One region of the Arthrobacter sp. MDT2-16 genome, then DNA from elsewhere that is predicted to be linked to it. Evidence: predicted binding sites of a transcription regulator. Region 1 holds the regulator's gene; the other holds the start of a gene.
What was found. The regulator LexA, encoded in region 1, represses DNA repair genes until DNA is damaged. The targets are predictions, from matches to a motif close to TCGAACANNTGTTCGA.
Positions count from the first base shown of each region.

Region 1 (11,076 bases):
GTGGAGATCCTCGGCCTCGAGCATGTCGACGAGGGCACCCGCCTCGAGGTGATGGTCCGCGAGGGACTGGCAGCCGATCTGGAGCCGTACCTCCGGCATGGGTGACAGCACCCGATCCGGCGCCGTCGTCGCGGCGTCGGACCCGGCGCGCCACTCCGCCGAAGCCCGTCAGGCACTGGAACTGCTCGACGCCGCCGTGGCGGCCATGGGCGGCGAGATGCGCGCCGGCCAGCACGAGATGGTGCGGCAGGTCAGCGAGGCCATCCGCTCGGGCGACCACCTGCTGGTCCAGGCCGGCACCGGCACGGGGAAGTCCCTGGCGTACCTGGTCCCCCTGATCGCCCACGCCATGGACAGTGACCGCCCGTCCGTGGTCTCGACGGCGACGCTCGCCCTCCAGGCCCAGATCGTGGGCCGTGACCTGCCACGCCTCCTCGATGCCGTGAAACCCGCTCTCGCGCGCCCCGTCGACGTCGCGCTCCTCAAGGGCCGTTCCAACTACGTGTGCCTGCACAAGACCGGCGGAGGCTTCCCCGAGGAGGACGCCCCCGACGCCCTCTTCAGCCTCGGCGAGGACGCAGCACCGCACCCCTCCCCGGCCCTCGGCGGGGGAGGCCCCGCGTCGGCACTCGGCAGGGAGGTGGTCCGGCTGCGCGAGTGGGCGGAGGACACGGACACGGGCGACCGCGACGACCTCGTCCCCGGTGTCAGCGACCGCGCGTGGCGGCAGGTGTCGGTCTCCAGCATGGAGTGCCTGGGCGCCGCCCGCTGCCCGATGGCCCAGGAGTGCTTCAGCGAGAAGGCGCGCGCCGCTGCCGCGGACGCTGACATCATCATCACGAACCACGCGATGCTCGCCATCAGCGCGTTCGAGGGGCTGGCCGTCCTGCCCGAGTACGACGTCGTCGTGATCGACGAGGCGCACGAACTCCACGACCGCGTGACCGGGGCGGTCTCCGGACAGCTCTCCGCCTCCATGGTGAGCGCCGCCGCGACCGCCCTCCGCCGCCACGCCTCGATCGGCACCGCAGCCCTCGACACCGCGGCGTCCGCCTTCGAGGCGGCCTCCGAACTCGTGCCCTCCGGGCTCCTGCCGGGCGGCCTCCCCGACGACCTCGAGGAATCCCTCGCGCAGGTCCGGGACGCCGCACGCGCCGCGCTCTCCGACACGAAGACGGACGGCAAGTCGGAGGCCGACGTCGACGGCGGGCGGCAGGTTGCACGCTCCCGCGTCACCCTGGTGTTCGACCTCGCCGAGCGGATCCTCGCGGCCGCAGACCTCGATGAGGTGGTCTGGGCGTCCCGGCCGAGCACCTTCACGCCCGGATCCGGCTACGCGCAGCCGGATGAGAGTGCGCCCGCGACGCTGAACGTGGCGCCGCTCTCGGTGGCGGCGCGCCTGCGGGAGGGCCTCTTCGAGGACCACACCGTGGTGCTCACCTCCGCGACGCTCGCGATCGGTGCCGAGTTCGGACCCGTCGCGGGATCGCTGGGCCTCAGCGGCCCCGGCGCGCCGGCCTGGACCGGCGTCGACGTCGGCAGCCCGTTCGACTACCCGCGGCAGGGCGTGCTGTACGTGGCGAAGGACCTGCCGAAGCCCGAACGCGGCACGTCCGACGCGCAGCTGGCAGAACTGCTGACCCTGCTCCGGGCATCCCGCGGGGGAGCCCTGGGACTCTTCTCCTCCAAGCGGGCTGCCGAGGAGGCGGCGGAGGCGCTGCGCCCCCAGGTCGACTTCGAGATCCTCTGCCAGGGGGAGTCCTCCCTCAACGCCCTGGTCACGCAGTTCGCTGATGAGCCGGACACCTGCCTGTTCGGCACCATGTCCCTCTGGCAGGGCGTGGATGTGCCGGGCGCCTCGTGCCGCCTGGTGGTGATCGACCGCATCCCGTTCCCGCGGCCGGACGATCCGCTCATGACGGCGCGGACACGGGCCGTGGCCCGCAACGGCGGCAATGGCTTCATGAGTGTCTCCGCGACGCATGCCGCGATCCGCCTCGCACAGGGCGCCGGCCGCCTGATCCGGTCGGGAGGCGATCGGGGCGTCGTCGCGGTCCTTGACAGCCGCCTCGCGACGGCTCGCTACGGCGGGTTCCTCCGGGCTGCGCTACCGCCCTTCTGGGCGACCACGGACAGGGCCACCGTCACCGGGATCCTGGAGCGGCTCTCCACCCGCTGACGGCCCGGCCCGGCCCCGGCAGGTCCGGGCACCCAACCACGAGGGGCGCCGCAGTCACCGGACTGTAGGCGCCCCTCGGGCGGAGAGCGGGGCGCCTACAGTGCGCGCATCACCGAGACGACCTTGCCCATGATGCTGGCGTGGTCGCCGAGGATGGGCTCGTAGCGCGTGTTCTGGGGCAGCAGCCACGTGTGTCCGTCCCGTTGACGGAACGTCTTCACCGTGGCCTCGTCATCGAGCAGCGCTGCGACGATGTCCCCGTTCTGGGCGCTCTGCTGCTTGCGGACCACCACCCAGTCGCCGTCGCAGATGGCGGCGTCGACCATCGAGTCGCCGGAGACCCTGAGCATGAACAGGTCGCCGTGGCCCACGAGCTGTCGGGGCAGGGGCATGACGTCCTCGACCACCTGATCGGCGAGGATCGGGCCACCAGCGGCGATACGGCCGACCAGTGGGACCAGCGCGGTGTCCACCGCGACCCGGTGCTCCGCCGAGGTCTTCCGCTCCGGCGACCCGTCGGGACCCGCCGGCGCCTCGGCGGGCAACGTCAGCGGCAGCAGGACCTCCATGGCGCGGGGGCGCTTGGGGTCGCGCCGGAGATAGCCGAGCCGTTCGAGCTGGGACAGCTGATGCGTCACGCTCGACAGGCTCGCCAGACCCACGGTGTCACCGATCTCCCGCATGGACGGCGGGTAGCCCTTGTCCGCGATCGAGCGCTGGATCGTCTCGAGGATGGTCAGCTGACGTGCGGTCAGTCCCTTGGACACCGAGCGGCCCCGCGGGCGGCCCCGGCCCGCGGTGATCGGAACGGCGTCGCCGGGGACGTCGGCGATGTTCGATTCCTGCCGGACTGCCGGTGTTGGTTCCGCCACTGTTCTGCCTTTCGCCTGGGACCGCAGATCCCGTGGAGCCCACCACCGGCATTCCGCTGCGGCGGAATCCATTGTGTCGGTGGCGGGTGATTGTCTGAGGTGCATCGACGGCCTGCCTGCCGCTCAGCAGCGGCAGAGGCCGGTGATGCCCTGTCCTGATCACGCTAGGGCAGGCCTGCATGCTTTTCAAACATATGTTCGAGCGAGTCTCGACAACGGTCGTCGGTGAGTGCTAGAACTGAGTTCGAGTTAATTAGAACATCCGTTCGAAACGGGCGTCCAGCCCGGAACGGCTATTCGAAGGAAAAGAGGCTTGGCAATGGCTGAAGCACGAGTTCTGCAGGGCAGCACGGCGCTGTGGGCGCTGACACCCGGCCGCCCGGAAGTGCCCTTCCGCGCGGTCCCCGCGGGTCGCATCCGGCCGACGCGGCTCCGTACCTCCACGCAGCGGAGTACGGAGCGGAGTACGGAGCGGATCGCCGGCCCGGTCGCAGGGCGGCTCGAGGAGCGGAACCCGGAGCGTCCCCTCACCCTGACGCGCCGCGGACGGCTGCTGCTGGTCGGTCTGCCCATCGCGCTGGGCGTGGCGGCGCTCATCCTCCTCGGTGCCTTCCTCACCTCCCAGGCGCAGGCGGGCGAGTCCCTGCCGGAATCGTCCGCGACCGTCGAGGTCAGCGTCGCGGCGGGGGAGTCACTGTGGGACCTCGCGCTGCGCCACGCCCCCGATCGCGATCCCCGGGACGTCGTGGCGGAGATGGTCGAGCTCAACAACCTCCGCGGCTCGGTGGTCCAGGCCGGGCAGAGCATCGCGGTACCCGTCGGGGGATAGCACCGAAGGCGAGGTCCCCGGCCGGAACCCCGACCGGATGGTCCCATCGGACCGACCGAATCGAGCGCGATTACCGGCGGAAGGGGGCATCCCTTAAACTTGTCGAGTGCCTTCCTCCGTCGACGCCCTAGCGAACCTGCCCCTGCGCGATGACCTCGTGGGCCTGCACCCGTACGGGGCCCCGCAGCTGGACGTGCCGATCCTGCTCAATGTCAACGAGAACACGCACGGCGTGCCGGCTGACGTGCATGCCGCCATCGTCGACGCCGTCGCGGAGGCCACGCAGGGCCTGAACCGGTATCCGGACCGCGAGTTCACCGAGCTCCGCAAGAACCTGGCGGACTACCTCGGCCATGGCCTCACCCCGGACCAGCTGTGGGCGGCCAACGGATCGAACGAGGTGCTGCAGCAGGTGCTGCAGGCGTTCGGCGGGCCCGGACGGACGGCGCTCGGGTTCCCTCCCACCTACTCCATGTACCCGCTGCTGGCCAGCGGCACCGGGACGCGCTACGTGACGGCGGAGCGCGGGGCCGCGTACGCCATGACGCCGGAGAGCACGGCCCGCGCGGTGCGCGAGTCCGGGTCGAACATCGTGTTCCTGTGCTCGCCGAACAACCCCACCGGGACCGCGCTCGGCCTCGACGTCATCGAGGCCGCCTATGAGGCCGGCGAGGCCGCCCGCGCTGTCATCATCGTCGACGAGGCCTACGGGGAATTCGCGCAGACGGGGACGCCGAGCGCGCTGACCCTGCTGCCGGGGCGCCCGCGCCTGCTCGTCTCCCGCACCATGAGCAAGGCCTTCGCTCTCGCGGGCGCGAGGATCGGCTACCTCGCGGCAGCCCCGGAGGTCGCCGACGCGCTCCGGCTGGTGCGCCTGCCGTACCACCTGTCCGCGATCACCCAGGCGGCCGCCAATGCGGCGCTGACGCACGCGGAGACCCTGCTCTCGAACGTCGAGGCCATCAAGGTGCAGCGGGACCGCATCGTGCGCGAACTCGTGCGTCTGGGGCTCCGCCCCGCGCCGTCGGACTCCAACTTCGTCTTCTTCTCGGGCCTCGAGGACCCGCACCGGGTCTGGGAGGGGCTCCTGGAAGCAGGTGTCCTCATCCGGGACGTCGGGATCCCGGGGTCCCTGCGCGTGACCGCGGGAACAGAAGAGGAGACCACGGTGTTCCTCTCGGCGTTGGAGAAGTTGCTGTAGCCCCCGAGGACCGAGCTGCGCCGCCGTCGCATCTCCTAGACTTGAGGGGCAGTGGACGCACACGGCCCGTCGCCGTGCACCACCTCCCGCCACCAGACGAATGTCGATCCGCGCGCCGATGACCGGCAGCGCACCGAAGGAATGCAATGACAGTTGATGCCGCCCGCGGCCGCACCGCCCGGATCGAGCGCGTCACGAGCGAGTCCAGCGTCCTCGTCGAGCTGGACCTCGACGGCACCGGGGTGTCCTCGATCGACACCACCGTCCCCTTCTACGACCACATGCTCACAGCGCTGTCGAAGCACTCGCTGATCGACCTGACCATCAGGTCCTCGGGCGACACGCACATCGATGTCCACCACACCGTCGAGGACACCGCCATCGCGATCGGCGAGGCGCTCCGGAGCGCCCTCGGGACCAAGGCCGGGATCCGGCGCTTCGGCGAGGCCACGGTGCCGCTCGACGAGGCCCTGGCCAACGCCGTCGTCGACATCTCGGGTCGCCCGTTCCTCGTGCACGGCGGGGAGCCGGCGGGCCAGGAGTACCACCTGATCGGCGGCCACTTCACCGGATCGCTCACGCGCCACGTGTTCGAGGCCCTGGCCCTGCACGCCGGGATCTGCCTCCACGTCACCGTCCTCGCCGGCCGCGACCCGCACCACATCGTCGAGGCCCAGTTCAAGGCACTGGCCCGTGCCCTGCGTGCAGCGGTGGAGCCCGACCCGCGCGTCGAGGGCATCCCGTCCACGAAGGGGACGCTATGAGTGCGCGCACCGTCACGGTGCTCGACTACGGCTCGGGCAACGTCCGCTCCGTCGTCCGCGCCCTGGAGCACGTCGGCGCCGACGTCGTGCTGAGCGCAGAGCCCGACGACGTCCTCAACGCCGACGGCCTGCTCGTGCCCGGTGTCGGCGCGTTCGCCGCCGTCATGAAGGGGCTCAAGGACGTCGACGCCCTCCGTATGATCGGCAGGCGCGTGGCCGGCGGCAGGCCCGTCCTCGGGATCTGCGTGGGACTGCAGGTGCTCTTCGACGAGGGCGTGGAGCACGGCGTCCGCACCCCCGGCATGGGTGAATGGCCCGGTACGGTGGAGCGGCTCCAGGCCGACGTCGTGCCGCACATGGGCTGGAACACCGTCCAGGCGCCCGAGGACACCGTCCTGTTCGACGGCATCGGGGACGAGCGCTTCTACTTCGTGCACTCCTACGGCGTCCAGGACTGGCGTTTCGACGTCACCCAGCCGGCCATGAAGCCCCCGCAGGTCACCTGGGCCGAGCACGGTACCCCCTTCATCGCGGCCGTCGAGAACGGGCCGCTCAGCGCCACGCAGTTCCACCCCGAGAAATCGGGCGACGCCGGCGCGCAGCTGCTGCGGAACTGGATCGAGGGGATGCGGTGAGGCCGTGCTGAGCCTCGTGCTCATGGGCGCCGCCGGTGTCCTCATCGGAGGTGCCTTCTCCCTGCGCAGCCAGGACTTCCCCCGCTGGGTCTGGATCGCCTTCCTCGTGCTGGCGGGACTCTCGCTCCTGGCCGCCTACCTGTTCACGCTTCCCGGCGACTAGCCGCCACACCCGCCCCGACCGACCCGCTCGACCGACCAGGCCCGACAGCCCGTACGAAAGCAGACCATGAGCCCCTTCGCCGAATCGCCCACGCTCGAACTCCTCCCCGCCGTCGACGTCGCCGACGGCCAGGCCGTGCGCCTGGTGCAGGGCGAGGCCGGCAGCGAGACCGGGTACGGCGACCCGCTCGACGCCGCTCTCGCCTGGCAGGAGGCCGGCGCGGAGTGGGTGCACCTCGTGGACCTGGACGCCGCCTTCGGCCGGGGCTCCAACCGGGACCTGCTCGAGCGCGTGGTCCGCCACCTCGACATCAAGGTCGAACTCTCCGGAGGCATCCGGGACGACGCGACACTCGACGCAGCCCTCGAGCTCGGCGCCACGCGCGTCAACCTCGGCACGGCTGCGCTCGAGAACCCCGAGTGGACCGAACTGGCCATCGCCCGGTACGGCGACGCCGTCGCCGTCGGGCTCGACGTCCGCGGCACCACCCTCGCCGCGCGCGGCTGGACGGAGGACGGCGGTGACCTCTGGGAAGTCCTGCAGCGCCTCGAGGACGCGGGCTGCGCACGCTACGTGGTCACGGACGTGACAAAGGACGGAACCCTCAGGGGCCCGAACATCGCGCTGCTCCAGGAGGTCCTCGCGAGGACCACGCGACCGGTCGTGGCGTCGGGCGGGATCTCGAGCCTCGACGACGTCGCGGCGCTCCGCGAACTCGTGCCCTCCGGCCTCGAGGGCGCGATCGTCGGCAAGGCACTCTACGCGGGAGCGTTCACCCTGCCGCAGGCCCTCGACGTGGCGGGACTGCCCGCCACGGACGCGTGACCGGACGGCAGCTTCCCGCGCACATCGCGGCGGCCCTCGCGGGCAATACCGCCGACTCCGCCGGGCAGGCGTGGGCGGGCCGCGACCTGTCCGGGCCGGACAACCCCCTGCACGCGTTCGACGACGACGACGGCACAGCCGACCCCGCACTGGCTGCCGCCGTCGCCGGGCTGCTCGGTGCTCCCGACCGATCGGTGGATCAGCCGGGGCCCCGCGAGAGGGCTGTGTTCAGCGCCCTCACGACCGCGCGGGTCTTCATCCCCATCGTCGCCCGGCTCGCGCAGCCGGGGGAGGGGGTCTCCGGTGTGCAGTCCGACAAGGAAGCGGAGATGGCACTCGTCACGCTCACCGCGCCGGACGGGCGCAGGGCCCTGCCGGTCTTCTCGTCCACCCGCGCCCTCGAGCGCTGGCACCCGGACGCCCGCCCCGTCGCGGCGTACGCGGCACGCGCCGCCCTCGCCGCCGCGGCGGAGGACGCCGAGCTGATGGTGCTGGACCCGGGCGCGGACCTGACCGTCGTGGTCCGCCGTCCCGCTGTGTGGGCCCTCGCCCGACAGATCCGGTGGACGCCGTCCTACGAGGACCCCGCACTGGCTGCGCTGGTGGAGACGGCGGCGCGCGGGGAGCAGGACGTGCTCGCAGTAGCCCTGCGACCCGCCGCAGGCGTCCTCACGCGTACGGCCGACGGTACTATTGCCTCCGGTGGGGGTCCCGGTCCGGAGCTGCGCATGGACCTGCAGCTCCGCGGAGGGTTGTCGCCGCAGGAGGTACGCGATGCCGTCGCGTCCTTCCGCGGGAAGCTCCTGGGCCTCACCGACTTCGTGGAACGCGTCGACTCGCTCGACATCAAACTGACCCGCTGACGGATCCGTCGGCCAGGAAAGACACACACGTGAACTTCGCCGTCTACCGTGATCTGCTGCGCATCCGCTCCGTCCGGACCCTGCTGATCGTCGGGATGATCGCCCGCTTCCCCCACTCGGCGGCGGGCGTGCTCCTGACCCTGCACGTCGTGCAGACCCTCGATCGCGGCTATGCGGAGGCGGGGGCCGTGGCCGCCGTCGTCACCATCGGTATCGCCGTCGGTGCCCCGTGGCGCGGCCGGCGGATCGACGAGGCAGGACTGCGCCGGGCGCTCGTCCCCTCCGTCATCGCGGAGGCGGCCATCTGGTCCGTCGCCCCGCACCTGCCCTACGAGTGGCTGCTCCTCGCCGCCCTCGTCGGCGGGCTCTTCACCCTCCCGGCGTTCTCGGTGATCCGGCAGGCGCTCGGAGTACTGGTCGACGGTGATCGACGGCGCACGGCCTTCACGCTCGACGCCATCTCCACGGAGGTCGTCTTCATGGCCGGGCCGGCCGTGGGCATCGTCCTGGCCACCCAGGTGTCCTCCGTGCTCGGTCTGACCCTCGTGGGCCTCGCCACCGCCGCGGCCGGTGTCTTCCTCATGTGGTTCAACCCGCCGACGCGCTCCGACCAACTGCCCGACGCCGGGACCGTATCGGCAGCCGCACCGGCCGGCGTCGGCGACGCCGCAGCCGACCTCATCGGATCCTCCGACGCGACCCCGGCCGCCGGTGCTTCGATGCTGCGCCGGGGGGTGCGCCGGGCCTTCCCGTGGCTGACCGTGCCGCTCGTCCTGGTCATGGTGACCGCCGCAGGGGCCGGGCTCGCCCTCTCGGGCTCCGAGGTGGGCATCGTGGCGGCGCTCGAACTCGCGGGCAAGGAGGATCAGCTCGGGCTCGTCTTCGTGGCGTGGTGCGCCGCCTCGGTGGTGGGAGGCCTCGTCTACGGTGCCCTGCACCGGCCGGTCCCGCCGTCGCTCCTCCTGCTCGGCATGGCGCTGCTGACGCTGCCCATGGGCTTCGCCGACTCGACGCTGTCGCTGGCGCTGCTCTCGATCCCGCCGGGCCTGCTCTGCGCCCCGGTCCTCTCGGCGGCATCGGAGAAGGTCGCCGATCTGGTGGCCGAGGACAGGAGGGGTGAGGCGATGGGATGGTACGGCTCGGCGCTGACCTCCGGCGTGGCGCTCGGGGCACCCCTGGCGGGTGTCCTCATCGACCTGACCGGCCCCTGGGGCGGTTTCACGGCCGTGGCCGTGGTCTCGGCGCTGATCGGTGTCGTCGCCTTCCTCGCCCGTCACCTGGAGCGGTCACCGGTCGGGGCCGGGACCGCACACCGGGAGGCAGCCGGCGGGGCTAGTTGACCGGACCCGTGTACTTCTCGCCGGGACCCTTGCCGGGCGGGTCGGGGATGATCGAGGCCTCGCGGAAGGCCAGCTGCAGGGAACGGAGCCCGTCACGCAACGGGCCCGCGTGCTGGGAACCGATCTCGGGTGCCGCGGCGGTCACGAAGCCGGCGAGGGCGGTGATCAGCTTCCGCGCCTCGTCCAGATCCTTGAGCTGCTCCGCGTTCTCCTCGTGGCCGAGGCCGCACTTCACGGCGGCGGCACTCATGAGATGGACCGCGGACGTGACGATCACCTCCACGGCGGCCACCTCCGAGATGTCACGCATCTGCCGTCGGACGTCCTGCTCCGCCTCCGAGGCGCCTGCGGCGTGCTCCTGCTCGTCGGCGAAGCTGCGCCGGGAGGTCGTCGCGGCTCCGGTGTCGGAGGCCTGCTGCGGATTGTCGTGTGGGGTGTCCATACTGGTAAGCTTGGCATAGACCAACCGGTCGCTGGTACTCGTCGTGCTCCCTCAGGGAGTCCGCCGTAACCGGACCGGGACGCAAGCGGAGTCCTCTCCCACCCGCGTTTGCCTGGTGCGGCCCCTCGCCGCATTGCAGGTAGCCGGGTTTCATGGTCGGTCCTGCCGATGATCGTGCAGGGGGCTTCGGCTTCCTCCGACGGTGCGGGACCGGTTACCGAGGCCTCCTGTTGCGCGTGCGATGGGAGGCCTTCTTTCGTCTGCAGGCGGTTTCAGCTTGAGAATCCACAGGAGTGACACATTAGCGAGCCAAGAATCAACGATCGTATCCGCGTTCCCGAGGTGCGGTTGGTCGGACCTGCCGGCGAACAGGTAGGAATCGTCCGTATCGAGGACGCGCTCCGACTTGCCGCCGAATCCGACCTGGATCTTGTCGAGGTAGCACCGCAGGCGAAGCCGCCGGTCGCCAAGCTCATGGATTTTGGTAAGTACAAGTACGAAGCGGCCGTCAAGGCGCGCGAGGCCCGGAAGAACCAGACCAACACGGTCCTGAAGGAGATCCGTTTCCGCCTCAAGATCGACACGCACGACTACGAGACCAAGCGCGGGCACGCGATCCGCTTCCTCGGCGCCGGCGACAAGGTCAAGGCCATGATCCAGTTCCGCGGGCGCGAGCAGCAACGCCCCGAGATGGGCATCCGCCTCCTGCAGAAGTTCGCGGAGGACGTGGCCGAGGTCGGCGTCGTCGAGTCGTCGCCCCGCATCGACGGGCGCAACATGGTCATGGTCATCGGTCCCACCAAGAACAAGGCCGAGGCCAAGGCCGAAGCGCGCCGTGCCACGCAGCGCGCCGAGGCGAAGGCCGCCAACGAGGCTGCAAAGAACGGCGAGGCGCCGCCGCGCGTCGACACCTCGGGCCTAGGCAATGCCCCGCTGACGCAGTCCCTCGCGGACCTGCTGCCC
Region 1 is NZ_JBTNDP010000009.1:33,426-44,501, reverse strand. It holds gene hflX (GTPase HflX) at 1-105, shown strand, start outside; gene ACX80N_RS15065 (ATP-dependent DNA helicase) at 98-2,179, shown strand; gene lexA (transcriptional repressor LexA) at 2,275-3,051, opposite strand; gene ACX80N_RS15055 (LysM peptidoglycan-binding domain-containing protein) at 3,365-3,880, shown strand; gene ACX80N_RS15050 (histidinol-phosphate transaminase) at 3,987-5,081, shown strand; gene hisB (imidazoleglycerol-phosphate dehydratase HisB) at 5,228-5,845, shown strand; gene hisH (imidazole glycerol phosphate synthase subunit HisH) at 5,842-6,480, shown strand; gene ACX80N_RS15035 (hypothetical protein) at 6,485-6,643, shown strand; gene priA (bifunctional 1-(5-phosphoribosyl)-5-((5-phosphoribosylamino)methylideneamino)imidazole-4-carboxamide isomerase/phosphoribosylanthranilate isomerase PriA) at 6,710-7,468, shown strand; gene ACX80N_RS15025 (SseB family protein) at 7,465-8,331, shown strand; gene ACX80N_RS15020 (MFS transporter) at 8,361-9,671, shown strand; gene ACX80N_RS15015 (DUF1844 domain-containing protein) at 9,664-10,113, opposite strand; gene infC (translation initiation factor IF-3) at 10,456-11,076, shown strand, end outside.

Region 2 (11,076 bases), on a different contig from region 1:
CTTGCCATCTCGACCCGGCTGCCCTCGAAGCATTGACCGGCTGGATCGACACCTACCGCCTGGAGGCCGAGCGGCAGTACCGCCGGCTCGACGGCGTCCTCGCAACCCTGAAGGACCAGCACAGCAAGGATCAGTCATGAGCAATCCCACCACCATCACCGCACAGCCCGGCCAGTCGTTCGTGGATATCGTCCGGGAGTTCGACGCACCCCGCGATCTCGTGTTCCGCGCCTTCACGGAACCGGAGCTCGTGCGCCAGTGGCTCGGCCCCCACCGGATCACCACGGAGATCCGCGAGTTCGACGCCGTCACCGGTGGCGCCTACTCCTACGTGCACCGCGACGACGACGGCGGCGCCTACGGCTTCCGCGGCATCTTCCACACCGTCGTGGCCCCCGAGCGGATCATCCAGACCTTCGAGTTCGACGGCGCTCCGCATCAGGTGAGTCTCGAGAGCATGACCTTCGAGGACCTGGGGGACGGCCGGACGCGGTGCTCGGGCCGGTCTGCCTTCCTCGCCCCCGAGGCCCGTGACGCGATGATCAGCAGCGGCATGGAGGTCGGGGTCAACGAGGGCTATGAGCGGCTCGACGTCGTGCTGTCCTCACTCTCCGTGACGAGCTGAGAAGCGGGCTGCCGGGGCGGCTCGGCACACGACCTGATGCGCGAGCGTGGGGCGGTCCCGGCCCTTGTCCGGGCTGGGGCCTCCCCGTAGCATCCCGTCATGGAGATCATCGAGTATCACCCGCGGCGTGACCAACTCGTGTACACCTTCGGAGGCAGTGCGCCCGTCCTGACGGTGCAGCCCGGCACGGCGCTCAGGCTCTGGACCGAGGACGCCTTCAACAACGCGCTGACCTCCGTGGACGATGTGTCCGGGGAGAAGGTGGACCTCAACTTCGTCAATCCGCAGACCGGCCCGTTCTACGTGGAGGGCGCCGAGCCCGGTGACACCCTCGCCCTCCATGTCGTGGACCTCACGCCGGCTCGCTCCTACGGTGCCTCCGCCACCATCCCCTTCTTCGGCGGACTGACCGGCACGGACCGCACGGCCACCCTGCAGGAGCCCCTGCCGGACATCACCTGGATCTACCACGTCGACACGGAGCGGCGGACGGTCGGCTTCCAGTCGCGGCTCGGCGACTTCGAGGTGGCTCTGCCGCTCGAGCCGATGCTGGGGACCATCGGGGTGGCTCCGCCCGGAGGAGAGGTCCGCTCCGCCCTCGTGCCCGAACGGTTCGGCGGCAACATGGACGCCCCCGATGTGAAAGCCGGCACCACGGTCTACCTCGGCGTCAACGTGGAGGGCGCCCTGTTCTCCATCGGCGACGGGCACTACCGCCAGGGCGAGGGTGAGGCGTGCGGCACCGCCGTCGAGGGGGCCATGCACTCGACCATCATCGTGGAGCTCATCAAGGGCGGCGCTCCCGCATGGCCGCGCCTGGAGACCGACTACCACTGGATGGCCGTCGGGTCCTCGCGTCCGATGGAGGATTCCTGGCGCATCGGACAGCTGGAGATGGTCCGCTGGTTCGGTGACCTCTTCGGGTTGCACCCACTCGACGCCTACCAGCTCCTCACCCAGACGGCGCTCGCGCCGATCGCGAACGCCGTCGACGTCAACTACAGCGTGGTGGTGAAGGCGCCCAAGGCGCTCTTCCCCACGGCGGATGCCTACGGCGGGCTCCACGCCCACCTCCGGCGGCAGGCCGCGGAACTGCGCTGACTCCCGATCCCGACCGAAGGATACCCATGGACCTGCACCTCACCGGCGCGACAGCCCTCGTCACGGGTGGCACGAAGGGCATCGGCCGCGCCATCGTCGAGTCCTTCGCCCGGGAAGGAGCGGATGTCGCCTTCTGCGCGCGTGATGCCGCTGAGGTGGCGGCCACCGAGGCGGCGCTCGCCTCCTTGCCGGGACGCGTCACGGGATACGTAATCGACGTCGGCGACGGACCGGCGCTCACCGCGTGGGTGGACACCGTGGCCTCGGAATTCGGTGGGATCGACGCCGTCGTGAGCAACGTGAGCGCCCTCGCGATCGCCGACACCGACGAGAACTGGGAGGCCAGCCTCCGCGTGGACCTCATGGGGACCGTGCGCCTCGTCAAGGCGTCTCTGCCCCATCTCGCCCGAAGCGCCCTGCCCTCGATCACGGCGATCTCGAGCGTGTCCGGCCGCGAGGTCGACTTCGCCTCGGGCCCCTACGGCACGGTGAAGACGGCTCTCATCGGTTACATGGCGGGACTCGCCTTCCAGCTCGCGGAGCAGGGTATCCGGGCGAACACCGTCTCGCCCGGGAACACCTACCACGCCGGCGGCGTCTGGGAGGGGATCGAGCAGGGGGACCCGGAGCTCTTCGCCACGGCGATGGAGCTGAACCCGACCGGCCGGATGGGCACGCCGCAGGAGGTCGCGGACGCGGTCGTGTTCCTTGCCAGCCCGCGGTCGGCCCGTACCACCGGCGCGAACATCCTGGTCGACGGCGGACTCACCCGCGGCATCCAGCTGTAGACCCTGTGCTTGGTGCTTGGTGCTTGGTGCTTGGTGCTTGGCGTTTGGCACTGCACGCCGGATGCCGGACGACGCGCTGCACGCCGCATGCCGAACGGCGAAGGGCGCCGGATGCACCGGCGCCCTTCGTTCGGTTCGCTTGCTGGATTCGGTCGGTTACTTGGAGAGGAACCGGAGCAGGATCTCGTTGATCTCAGCGCCGTGCGTCCAGAGCATGCCGTGCGGTGCGCCCTCGATCTCCACGTACTCGGCGGAGGGCAGGCGCTTGGTGAACTCGCGGCCCGTCGAGTCGATCGGCAGGATGCGGTCCTCCGTGCCGTGGACGATCAGGGCCGGCACGGTCACCTTCTCGACGTCGGAGCGGAAGTCGGTCAGCCAGGAGTCGACGACAGCAAAGGAGGCGTACCAGGACGAGCCCGCGGCGACGTTCCACGCGTTGCGCAGAGCCTCCTCGCTGAGCCGGTTCCCGAGGAAGGCGTCGGTGTTGAAGAAGTCGTTGTAGAAGTTGCTGAACCAGGCGTAGCGATCCTCGATCGCGGCACTGCGGATGCCGTCGAACACCGTGGACGGCACACCCGTCGGGTTGTCGTCGGTCTGGAGCAGGAAGGGCTCGAGCGAGCCGAGGAAGGCCGCTTTCGCCACACGTGCCTCGCCGTAGGTGCCGATGTAGCGGCCCACCTCGCCGGTGCCCATCGAGAAGCCCACGAGGACGACGTCGTTCAGGTCGAGGGTCTCGAGCACGGTGTTGAGGTCCGCGGCGAAGGTGTCGTAGTCGTAGCCGGTGGTGGGCTTGCTGGACTTGCCGAACCCGCGGCGGTCGTACGTGATGACGCGGTACCCGGCGTGCAGCAGTGCCGCGGTCTGCTTCTCCCAGGATCCGCCGTCCAGGGGATAGCCGTGGATCAGGACCACGGGCTGGCCCGCTCCGTGGTCCTCGTAGTAGAGCTCGATGTCCGTGCTGTTCTCGGTGCCGACAGTGATGAAAGCCATGATGCAGTCCTTGTCTCGAGAGGGGAGAACGTTCGTTCTCGCTCGGTGCTCACAGCGTATAGAACGCTCGTTCTCTTTTCAAGTAGAATGGACGGATGAATATCTCCGAGGCGCGGACCCGCATCGTCGCGACCGCCGACGAGCTCTACAACGCGCGCGGCATCCAGGCCGTCGGGATGGACGAGCTGCGTGCGGCGGCAGGCGTCTCGCTCAAGAAGCTGTACCAGGAGTTCCCGTCGAAGGGCAGCATCGTCATGGCAGTGCTCGAACGCCGTCACCGGTCCTGGGCCGAGGGGCTCGAGGCCACGGTCCGTCAGGCCGCAACACCGCGCGAGCGCCTCCTCGCCATCTTCGACTACCTCGCCCAGTGGTTCTGTGAGGACTCGTTCCGCGGGTGCGGATTCATCAACAGCTTCGCCGAGCTCGGCGCCGTGAGTCCCGAGGTGGCCGAGTACGCGCGGGAGCACAAGGCGTCATTCCAGGACTACGTTGTGCGCCTCGCGAATGAGGCGGGTGCGCCGCCGTACCTGGCGCCACAGCTCTCGATCCTCGCGGAGGGCGCCCAGACCACGGCGGCGATCGCCGGCACGACCGACGCCGCACGGCAGGCGCGGAGCGCGGCCGAGGTGCTGATCGATACTGCGCTGGGCGGCAGGAGCAGCAGGGCGGCCTAGCCCACCAGGTCCTGGTACTCGGGGTGCTCCTCGATGAACGCCGCGACGAACTCGCACTGCGGCACCACGGTGAGGTGCTCGGTACGTGCGTCGTCGAGCGCGTACCGGACCAGGGTGCTGCCCACGCCGTGGCCCTCGACCGCCTCGTCCACCACGGTGTGCGTGAAGGTGATCGTGCTCCCGGAGCGTTCGTAGGCGGCGATGCCGGCCTGCTCGCCGTCGAGGGTGGCGACGTAGCGGCTCTTGGCCTCGTTGTTGCTGACCTGTACATCGCTGTCGGTGGTGTTCTCGGTGCTCATGATGTCACTGTGGCACCCGCCGCGCAGGGCGGTCAACGCTTCCCTCCCACGCGGATCTGACAGCCGTCAGTCGGACCGGGATGCCGTCGTGCCCCGCTCGACCGTGCCCTCCTCGACCCCGTCCTGCTCGCCCGCGCTGCTGCGCAACCAGGTGAGGGCCTCAATCTCGGACGTGAAGAAGCGCGTGGTAGTGGGGGAGCGGTGCGAAAAGCCCGACATCACCTCGTCGACGGCGTCGGCACCCACCAGTGCGACCCTCGAGAAGCCGCGGTAGGACGCCATGCCCACGCGGGCCTCCGGAGTGACACCGGAAATACCATGCATGTGCACAAGGAGGGGGAGGGCGGCAGGGCCGTGGAATTTGGCCAGGGCACGCGCGGCGGCGACGGCGACGGCGTGGGTGATCTCGACGCCGCGGTTCCAGCGCAGCGTGAGGACGCCCCTGTCGAGGTGCGCACTGAACGGGTCCATCTCGGTCCTTCACGGGAAGTGGCATGGGTAATGGCTTGACAGCGTACCAAGCAGCGGCTGCGCGGCCGGAGTCCTGTCCACGCCCGCCCGCTCTGACATGCAGGAGGTAGCGTCATGGCATGACTTTGAGCATTCTGGTGACAGGAGCGAGCCGCGGCATCGGCGCTGCCATCGCTCGGGAACTCGCGGGGCGCGGTCATCACATCGCGGTGCACGCCGGGCGCGATGCCGCAGCGGCTCAGGGCGTCCTGGCGGATCTCCCCGGGTCCGGGCATGCCGTCGTGGTCGGGGACGTGGGTGACCCGGAGGCGTGCCGGGGTATCGTCGACGCCGCCGTGCAGGACCTCGGGGGCATCGATGTGCTGGTCAACAACGCCGGGATCTTCGAGGCGCACCCGATCGCGAGCACGTCCTACGAGGACTGGCAGCACGCGTGGCGGCGCACACTCGACGTGAACCTGATGGGACCCGCGAACCTCGCGTGGCTCGTGGCGCGTCACCTCCTGCAGCGGGAGGCCGGCCCGGAGGGTGGCCGGCTGGTCAGCGTCGGGTCGCGCGGCGCCTACCGGGGCGAGCCCGTCAACCCCGCGTACGGCGCCAGCAAGGCGGCGCTGCACTCCATGACCCAGTCCCTGGCCGTCGCGCTCGCGCCCCATGGGATCCTCGCCGCGGCGGTCGCTCCGGGCTTCGTGGAGACGGACATGGGCAGGACCGTGCTCGACGGTCCGGGCGGGGACGCCGTGAGGGCGCAGAGTCCGTTCAATCGCGTGGCGACGCCGGAGGAGATCGCTCGGGCCGTGGCCTGGCTTGCCACTGACGCACCGGTCTGGGTCAGCGGTACGGTGGTCGATGCCAACGGGGCGTCATACCTCCGGTAGATGCGTTCCCGTCCTCGCACTCTTCCGCCGCGGGCCGGGAATAGGCCTGCGCTGGGGGCTGAACACCGGATGACCGGTGGCCAGTGCCGGGCCCAGGGGCTAGCGTCGAAGGGAAGACATCCGACGAGAAGAGGGAGTTCCCATGTCACGCGTAGCCATCATCGGTGGGCACGGAAAAGTAGCACTGCATCTGACGAAGATCCTGACGAGCCAGGACCACCAGGTCACCTCGATCTTCCGCAACAAGGACCACGCGGCCGACATCGAGGAGCTCGGCGCCACCCCCGTGGTGGTGGACGTGGCCGAACTGTCCGTGGCACAGATGGCCGACGTCTTCCGCGGGCACGACGCCGTCGTCTGGTCCGCCGGTGCAGGCGGCAGCAGTGTGGAGGCCACCTACGCCGTGGACCGCGATGCGGCGATCCGCTCGATGGATGCTGCGCAGGAAGCGTCGGTGGGCCGCTACGTCATGGTGTCCTACATCGGTTCCCGCAAGGATCACGGGGTCCCCGAGCACAACGGCTTCTTCCACTACGCGGAGGCCAAGGCCGCGGCGGACGAGCACCTGCGCACTTCGGAGCTCGCATGGACCATCCTCGGTCCGGGCGGACTCACCACCGACCCCGGCACCGGGAAGATCGAGGTCTCCGACGAGCCGCAGCAGGATTCCGTGACCCGCGAGGACGTAGCACACGTGGTGGCCGTGGTCCTCGGTGAGCTCGGGACGGTGGACAAGACCATCCGGTTCAACAACGGGAACACCCCCATCGCGGAGGCCATTCAGGCTTCGCTGTAGCGCTCCCGTTCCCCGTCGGCTGCTGGCGCTGCTCATCCAGTGGACCGGCTCCGGCGGGATGCAGGGGCTTCGACGCCGTGACGCACGACTTCCTGTTCGACCGATAGCCCTGCCTGCCAGTAGGTGTTTCGTCGTGGGGCGCCTGCCCGGCCCGGTCTACCTCGCATGGTGAACCACGGAATGCCGCTGCGTGCTTCGACGACCCATGTTCCCTGATGGATGATGTGGTGATGCCGGGAACAGAGAAGTACGCCGTTGTCGATGCTGGTCGGGCCACCTCGAGTCCAGGGTCTGATGTGGTGCGCTTCGCACCAACTGGCCGGGATGGAGCAGTCGGGAAAGGCGCAGCCCTTGTCCCGGGCTACGAGCGCGCGCCGGAGATGGGGTGGGAAGAGTCGCTGCGCCCGCCCGACGTCGAGAATCCGGCCCTGTCCGCCCAGCACCAACGGGATGATGTCGGCGTCGCACGCCATCCTGCGGATGGTCCTGGCGCTGATCTGCTGGCCGAACACGGCGTGCCCTGCGCGCTGCGTCTCACCGATCAGATCCTTGTAGTCGATGGTGACCATGACCTGCGGACGGTGACCGCCGGTCGCTGGAAGGGCACCTGTCGTCAGGGCGATCCTGCAGGCGGAGACGAGGCCATCGAGAAGCCGCTGGGGTCTCGTGGGAGCGGAAGGGTCAGTCGTCTCGTCTGCGTCTGACGCAGGTGTGCCGGGTCCCGCTGCCGAGTCCCGGGAAGCACCTCCCATGGATCCCCTGGACCTGCCGTCCTGAAGCCTGGGGTTGGCAGTCGAATTCATGACGGTCACGAGGTGCTCGAACTGATCGTCGGTCGCGCCGATCTCCAGCAGATGCAGTCCGTTGCGTCGTCCTTTCAGGAACACGCCCTGCCGTGCACGCAGCACCCTCTCCGTGGGCTCCTGTCCGTCCTGATCGAGCACACCCTCCCAGCGCCGTGCGAGCGCCCAGAGGATGTCTTCATCGGACTCCACAGCGTGTTTCGTCAGGTGGCGCTCCATCCCCTCCAGCTGACGTGGCGTTGCGAAGGAGTGCACGCGCTCAAGCGACTGCACGACAAGCGTGGCAGCCCTCCCGCTGATCGCACCCGACCCGACCGCTCGCGACAGGACCTTGAATCGAGGGGGAACCGCTGCCCCCGTCGGTGAAATCGTGGGGAGTACCACGTCAGCGAGTTTCAGTCGGCGCTTCGCCTCGGTCCGGCCGATGCCGAGCGTGGCGCGGAGAAAGTCGGCACAGTCCCTGTAGCCGGCGCCCGCCGAAAGTGAGGACGCCGCTGAAGCCGATAGCGCCGCCGAAGCTGAGGACGCCGCCGAGGCCGATGACGCCGATAGCGCCGACGAAGGTGAGGATGCCGCCAAAGCCGATGACGCTGCCACCGCCGACGCTGCCACCGCCGACGCTGCCACCGTCGTAGCCGCCGTAGGCGACCCAGCCGCGGCGGCATCGGCCGGGTCGATGTCCACGACGCCGTCTCCGCCCGGAGAGCACGCCGGAGCGCCGGGGGACGGGCGGTCGCCGAAGCCGTCAGGGGAGGCGAAACGATGCTCGTCGGCCAATCGGGCGGCGACGATCTTCAGGTGATCCACCAGTCTGGAGGCACGCTCGACGTCGAGGATCACCTGCAGTGCCTCGCTCCCCGACAGAAGACGGTGGTTCCCGCTCAGCCGCTGGCCGCAGTAAGCGAGCGCCTCACATGCCGAGTCCAACGCCGCAGGGGCGTCGGGGAGGTTCTCGAGCGGTGCAATGGCCATGTCCCGATTTTATAGAACACCCGTACTATTCGTGCGTCTGGGAGGCGAATGTGGAGGGGAAGTGCGCCGGGTTGTCCACATAGAAAGGGGGTGTGGACAGACCCGGCCGGGGTCGACGCCGGAGCGCCTACAGGCCGTCCGCCGCGTGGAACGTGCGGAGCGCCTCCACCACGAGCCTGTGGTCCTCGAGCTGCGGCAGTCCCGACACCGTCACGGTGGCCACCGGTCCCACGCCCCGGATGTAGAGCGGGAACGAGCCGCCGTGGGCGGCGTGGGTGGTGGCGTCGAACATCGGGTTGTCCTCCATGCGGCCGCCGTTCCGTCGCGCACGAAGACCCACGAGCAGGGACGGCACGTAGTAGCGCTGTGCGGTGCGGGCCTTCGCGTCGAGCCAGAAGTCGTTGTCGGGGGTGGCGCCGTCGAGCGCCGCCCGGAACAGGATGTGGTCCGGCCGGCAGATGCTGACGGCGATCGGCAGGTTCCGCCCTACTCCGAGCTGGACGAGCAACTGTCCGAGGGCCACGGCGTCGTCGTTGGTGAAGCGGGTGAACTGGAGTTCGGCGACCTCGCCCTCGACCTTCGCGATCAGCGCCTCGAGTGCTTCCGCAGGCTGGTCGCTGCCGCCGTCGGGATCGAACGGACGGATGACAGTCGAGGGGGCGTCATTGCTCATTGAATAAATCTACGCGGTGGTCAGGCTGCGGCGGAAACCGGTCCGGGCACCCACTTGGGTGCCTCTTGACAGAAGTCCCATCTCCGGTGATCACGGGGTCAGAGCCCGGGCGCGCAGGGTCCGGTGCCGAGGAGTGCGAGCCCGGCGCGGTCGCCCTCGCCGAAGGAGATCCGGCCTGTGTTCTCCTCGAACATGAGCTCGTGTGGATCATCGATGTGGTCGAGTCCCACAACGTGTGCGAGCTCGTGCATGACGAGTGCCTTCAGGTATGCGCGACCGCCCGGGATCAGCAGGGTCTGGACGGCATCGGGTGCGTCGAGCTGCACCTGCCCTCCCACGAAGACGAGGGGCTGGCCGGGCGACTGGGCGTAGTCGCTTCCACCCAATCCGGCGACATCGCCGGCGAGTCCGGGGATCTCCGCCGGACTGCTCCAGGTGATGAGCACCGGCACCCACGTCTCGCCGTACAGCTCCGGCTGATACAGGTCGCGCTCCTCGGAGGGTGCCTCCGTCGTCGTGCCGTCGTCCACGAACTGCAGCCCCGTGGCCGCGGACACCTCGGCCACGGCCTCCTGCACCAGTCCCTCCGACCCCGACGGTGCGTTGTCCGGACGCACCACGTAGTGCACCGGGCGGCAGGGGTCGTAGGCGATCCACTCCTGATCCTCCACCGGTGACTCGAAGAGCCGGTACGCCGTCGACGCCGGAGCGGGCGGCGGGGTGCCGAGCGGCACCTCGTTCGCTCCGACACCGCGGGGCGGGACGTTCGCGCCGGGCAGGTGCGGCAGGGCGACAGGCAGGACGAAACGATCGAACAGCGACGGCGTCGCATAGAGGAAGACCACGAGCGCGAGGACGGCAGCGGTGCCGAGCCGCAGCCTCAGGCGCGGTGGTATGCGGCCCCTGCGCCTCGGCGATGTGCACCCCGGGTGGTTCCGCGCGCCCCGCCGCGGGTGTCGACCGGTCGGCGCCCCACCACACCACAGCGGTGGTGCTGTCGGTTGACCGGACGCCTCGTCCATCGCCCACCGCGGTACTCGGCCCGACGGCGACCGCCGCACGTCCCGCGCGGCATCGCCCCGCTCGTGATACCACTCGCGATCCAGTGTCCCCATGTGCTGCGCTTCCCCCGTCCCGGCAGATCCAGGTCCATCGTGCGGCACGGGCAAGGGGGTCCCGTCGTGGTTTGAGGGGTCCTTGGGCAATGCTGCGCGAAGGCTGCCGGGAACCGGAGACGGACACGTGCCGGGAACGACGACGGCCCCGCCGGCCGCCCGAGGGCAACCGGCGGGGCCGAGGAGGGAACCAGGACCTAGGAGGTCTCGATGTCCTTCGAGGCGTAGTCGAACCGGAACGTCACCGAGGTGTCGGAGAGCAGGTGCAGCTCGTGGTTGGCGCCGTCGCGCACACCGAAGCGGCCGTAGTTCTCCTCCCAGGAGCCGTCGACCAGGATCTTGAACTGGTAGGTGCCGGCGGGCAGCTGGAGCGTCTGCTTCCAGGTGTTCGAGGCGGCGTCGTAGTCCAGCTGCAGCTCTCGGAGGTCCGAGCTCCAGTGCCCGGCCTCGCCGAACAGCGGGTCGAAGTCGCCGGAGAGAGCGACGGACTGCGGCTGACCGTGCCAGGCGTCGTCGGCGGTTCCCTCTGCGGGCGAGACGACGCCGTCCGAGGTCACCTCGAGGGTCGGCGTGACATCCGGCGGCGTGGTGTCCTCGGCGGGCGCGGCGTCCTCGGCGAGGGCAGCTTTGGCCTGGGCGACCTCCGTCGGATCGACCTCCACCTCGGCCTGCACGGCCTGCGACTCCTCGCCCAGCTGCTCGGGAGCCGCCGGCGCGTGCACCGGAGCTGCAGGAGCCGTCTCGGGCACGGGAGCACCGCTGATCATGGCGTTGATGAACTGTTCGGAGTCGGTGAACGCACTGACCGCGCGGACGCCCTCGTCGGTGGCGGTCCAGCCGCCGCGGCCCTTGACGAGCCAGCCGGCCTTGACGAGCTTCGACGTCGCCGTC
Region 2 is NZ_JBTNDP010000004.1:143,786-154,861, forward strand. It holds gene ACX80N_RS09310 (ArsR/SmtB family transcription factor) at 1-140, shown strand, start outside; gene ACX80N_RS09315 (SRPBCC family protein) at 137-625, shown strand; gene ACX80N_RS09320 (acetamidase/formamidase family protein) at 725-1,726, shown strand; gene ACX80N_RS09325 (SDR family NAD(P)-dependent oxidoreductase) at 1,753-2,514, shown strand; gene ACX80N_RS09330 (alpha/beta fold hydrolase) at 2,671-3,504, opposite strand; gene ACX80N_RS09335 (TetR/AcrR family transcriptional regulator) at 3,600-4,178, shown strand; gene ACX80N_RS09340 (GNAT family N-acetyltransferase) at 4,175-4,477, opposite strand; gene ACX80N_RS09345 (SpoIIAA family protein) at 4,544-4,948, opposite strand; gene ACX80N_RS09350 (SDR family NAD(P)-dependent oxidoreductase) at 5,068-5,826, shown strand; gene ACX80N_RS09355 (SDR family oxidoreductase) at 5,969-6,622, shown strand; gene ACX80N_RS09360 (HNH endonuclease signature motif containing protein) at 6,655-8,397, opposite strand; gene ACX80N_RS09365 (heme-degrading domain-containing protein) at 8,525-9,070, opposite strand; gene ACX80N_RS09370 (M10 family metallopeptidase domain-containing protein) at 9,169-9,915, opposite strand; gene ACX80N_RS09375 (pullulanase X25 domain-containing protein) at 10,383-11,076, opposite strand, start outside.
Region 2: the regulator LexA is predicted to act here: its motif matches at 8,410-8,425, upstream of ACX80N_RS09360 (HNH endonuclease signature motif containing protein).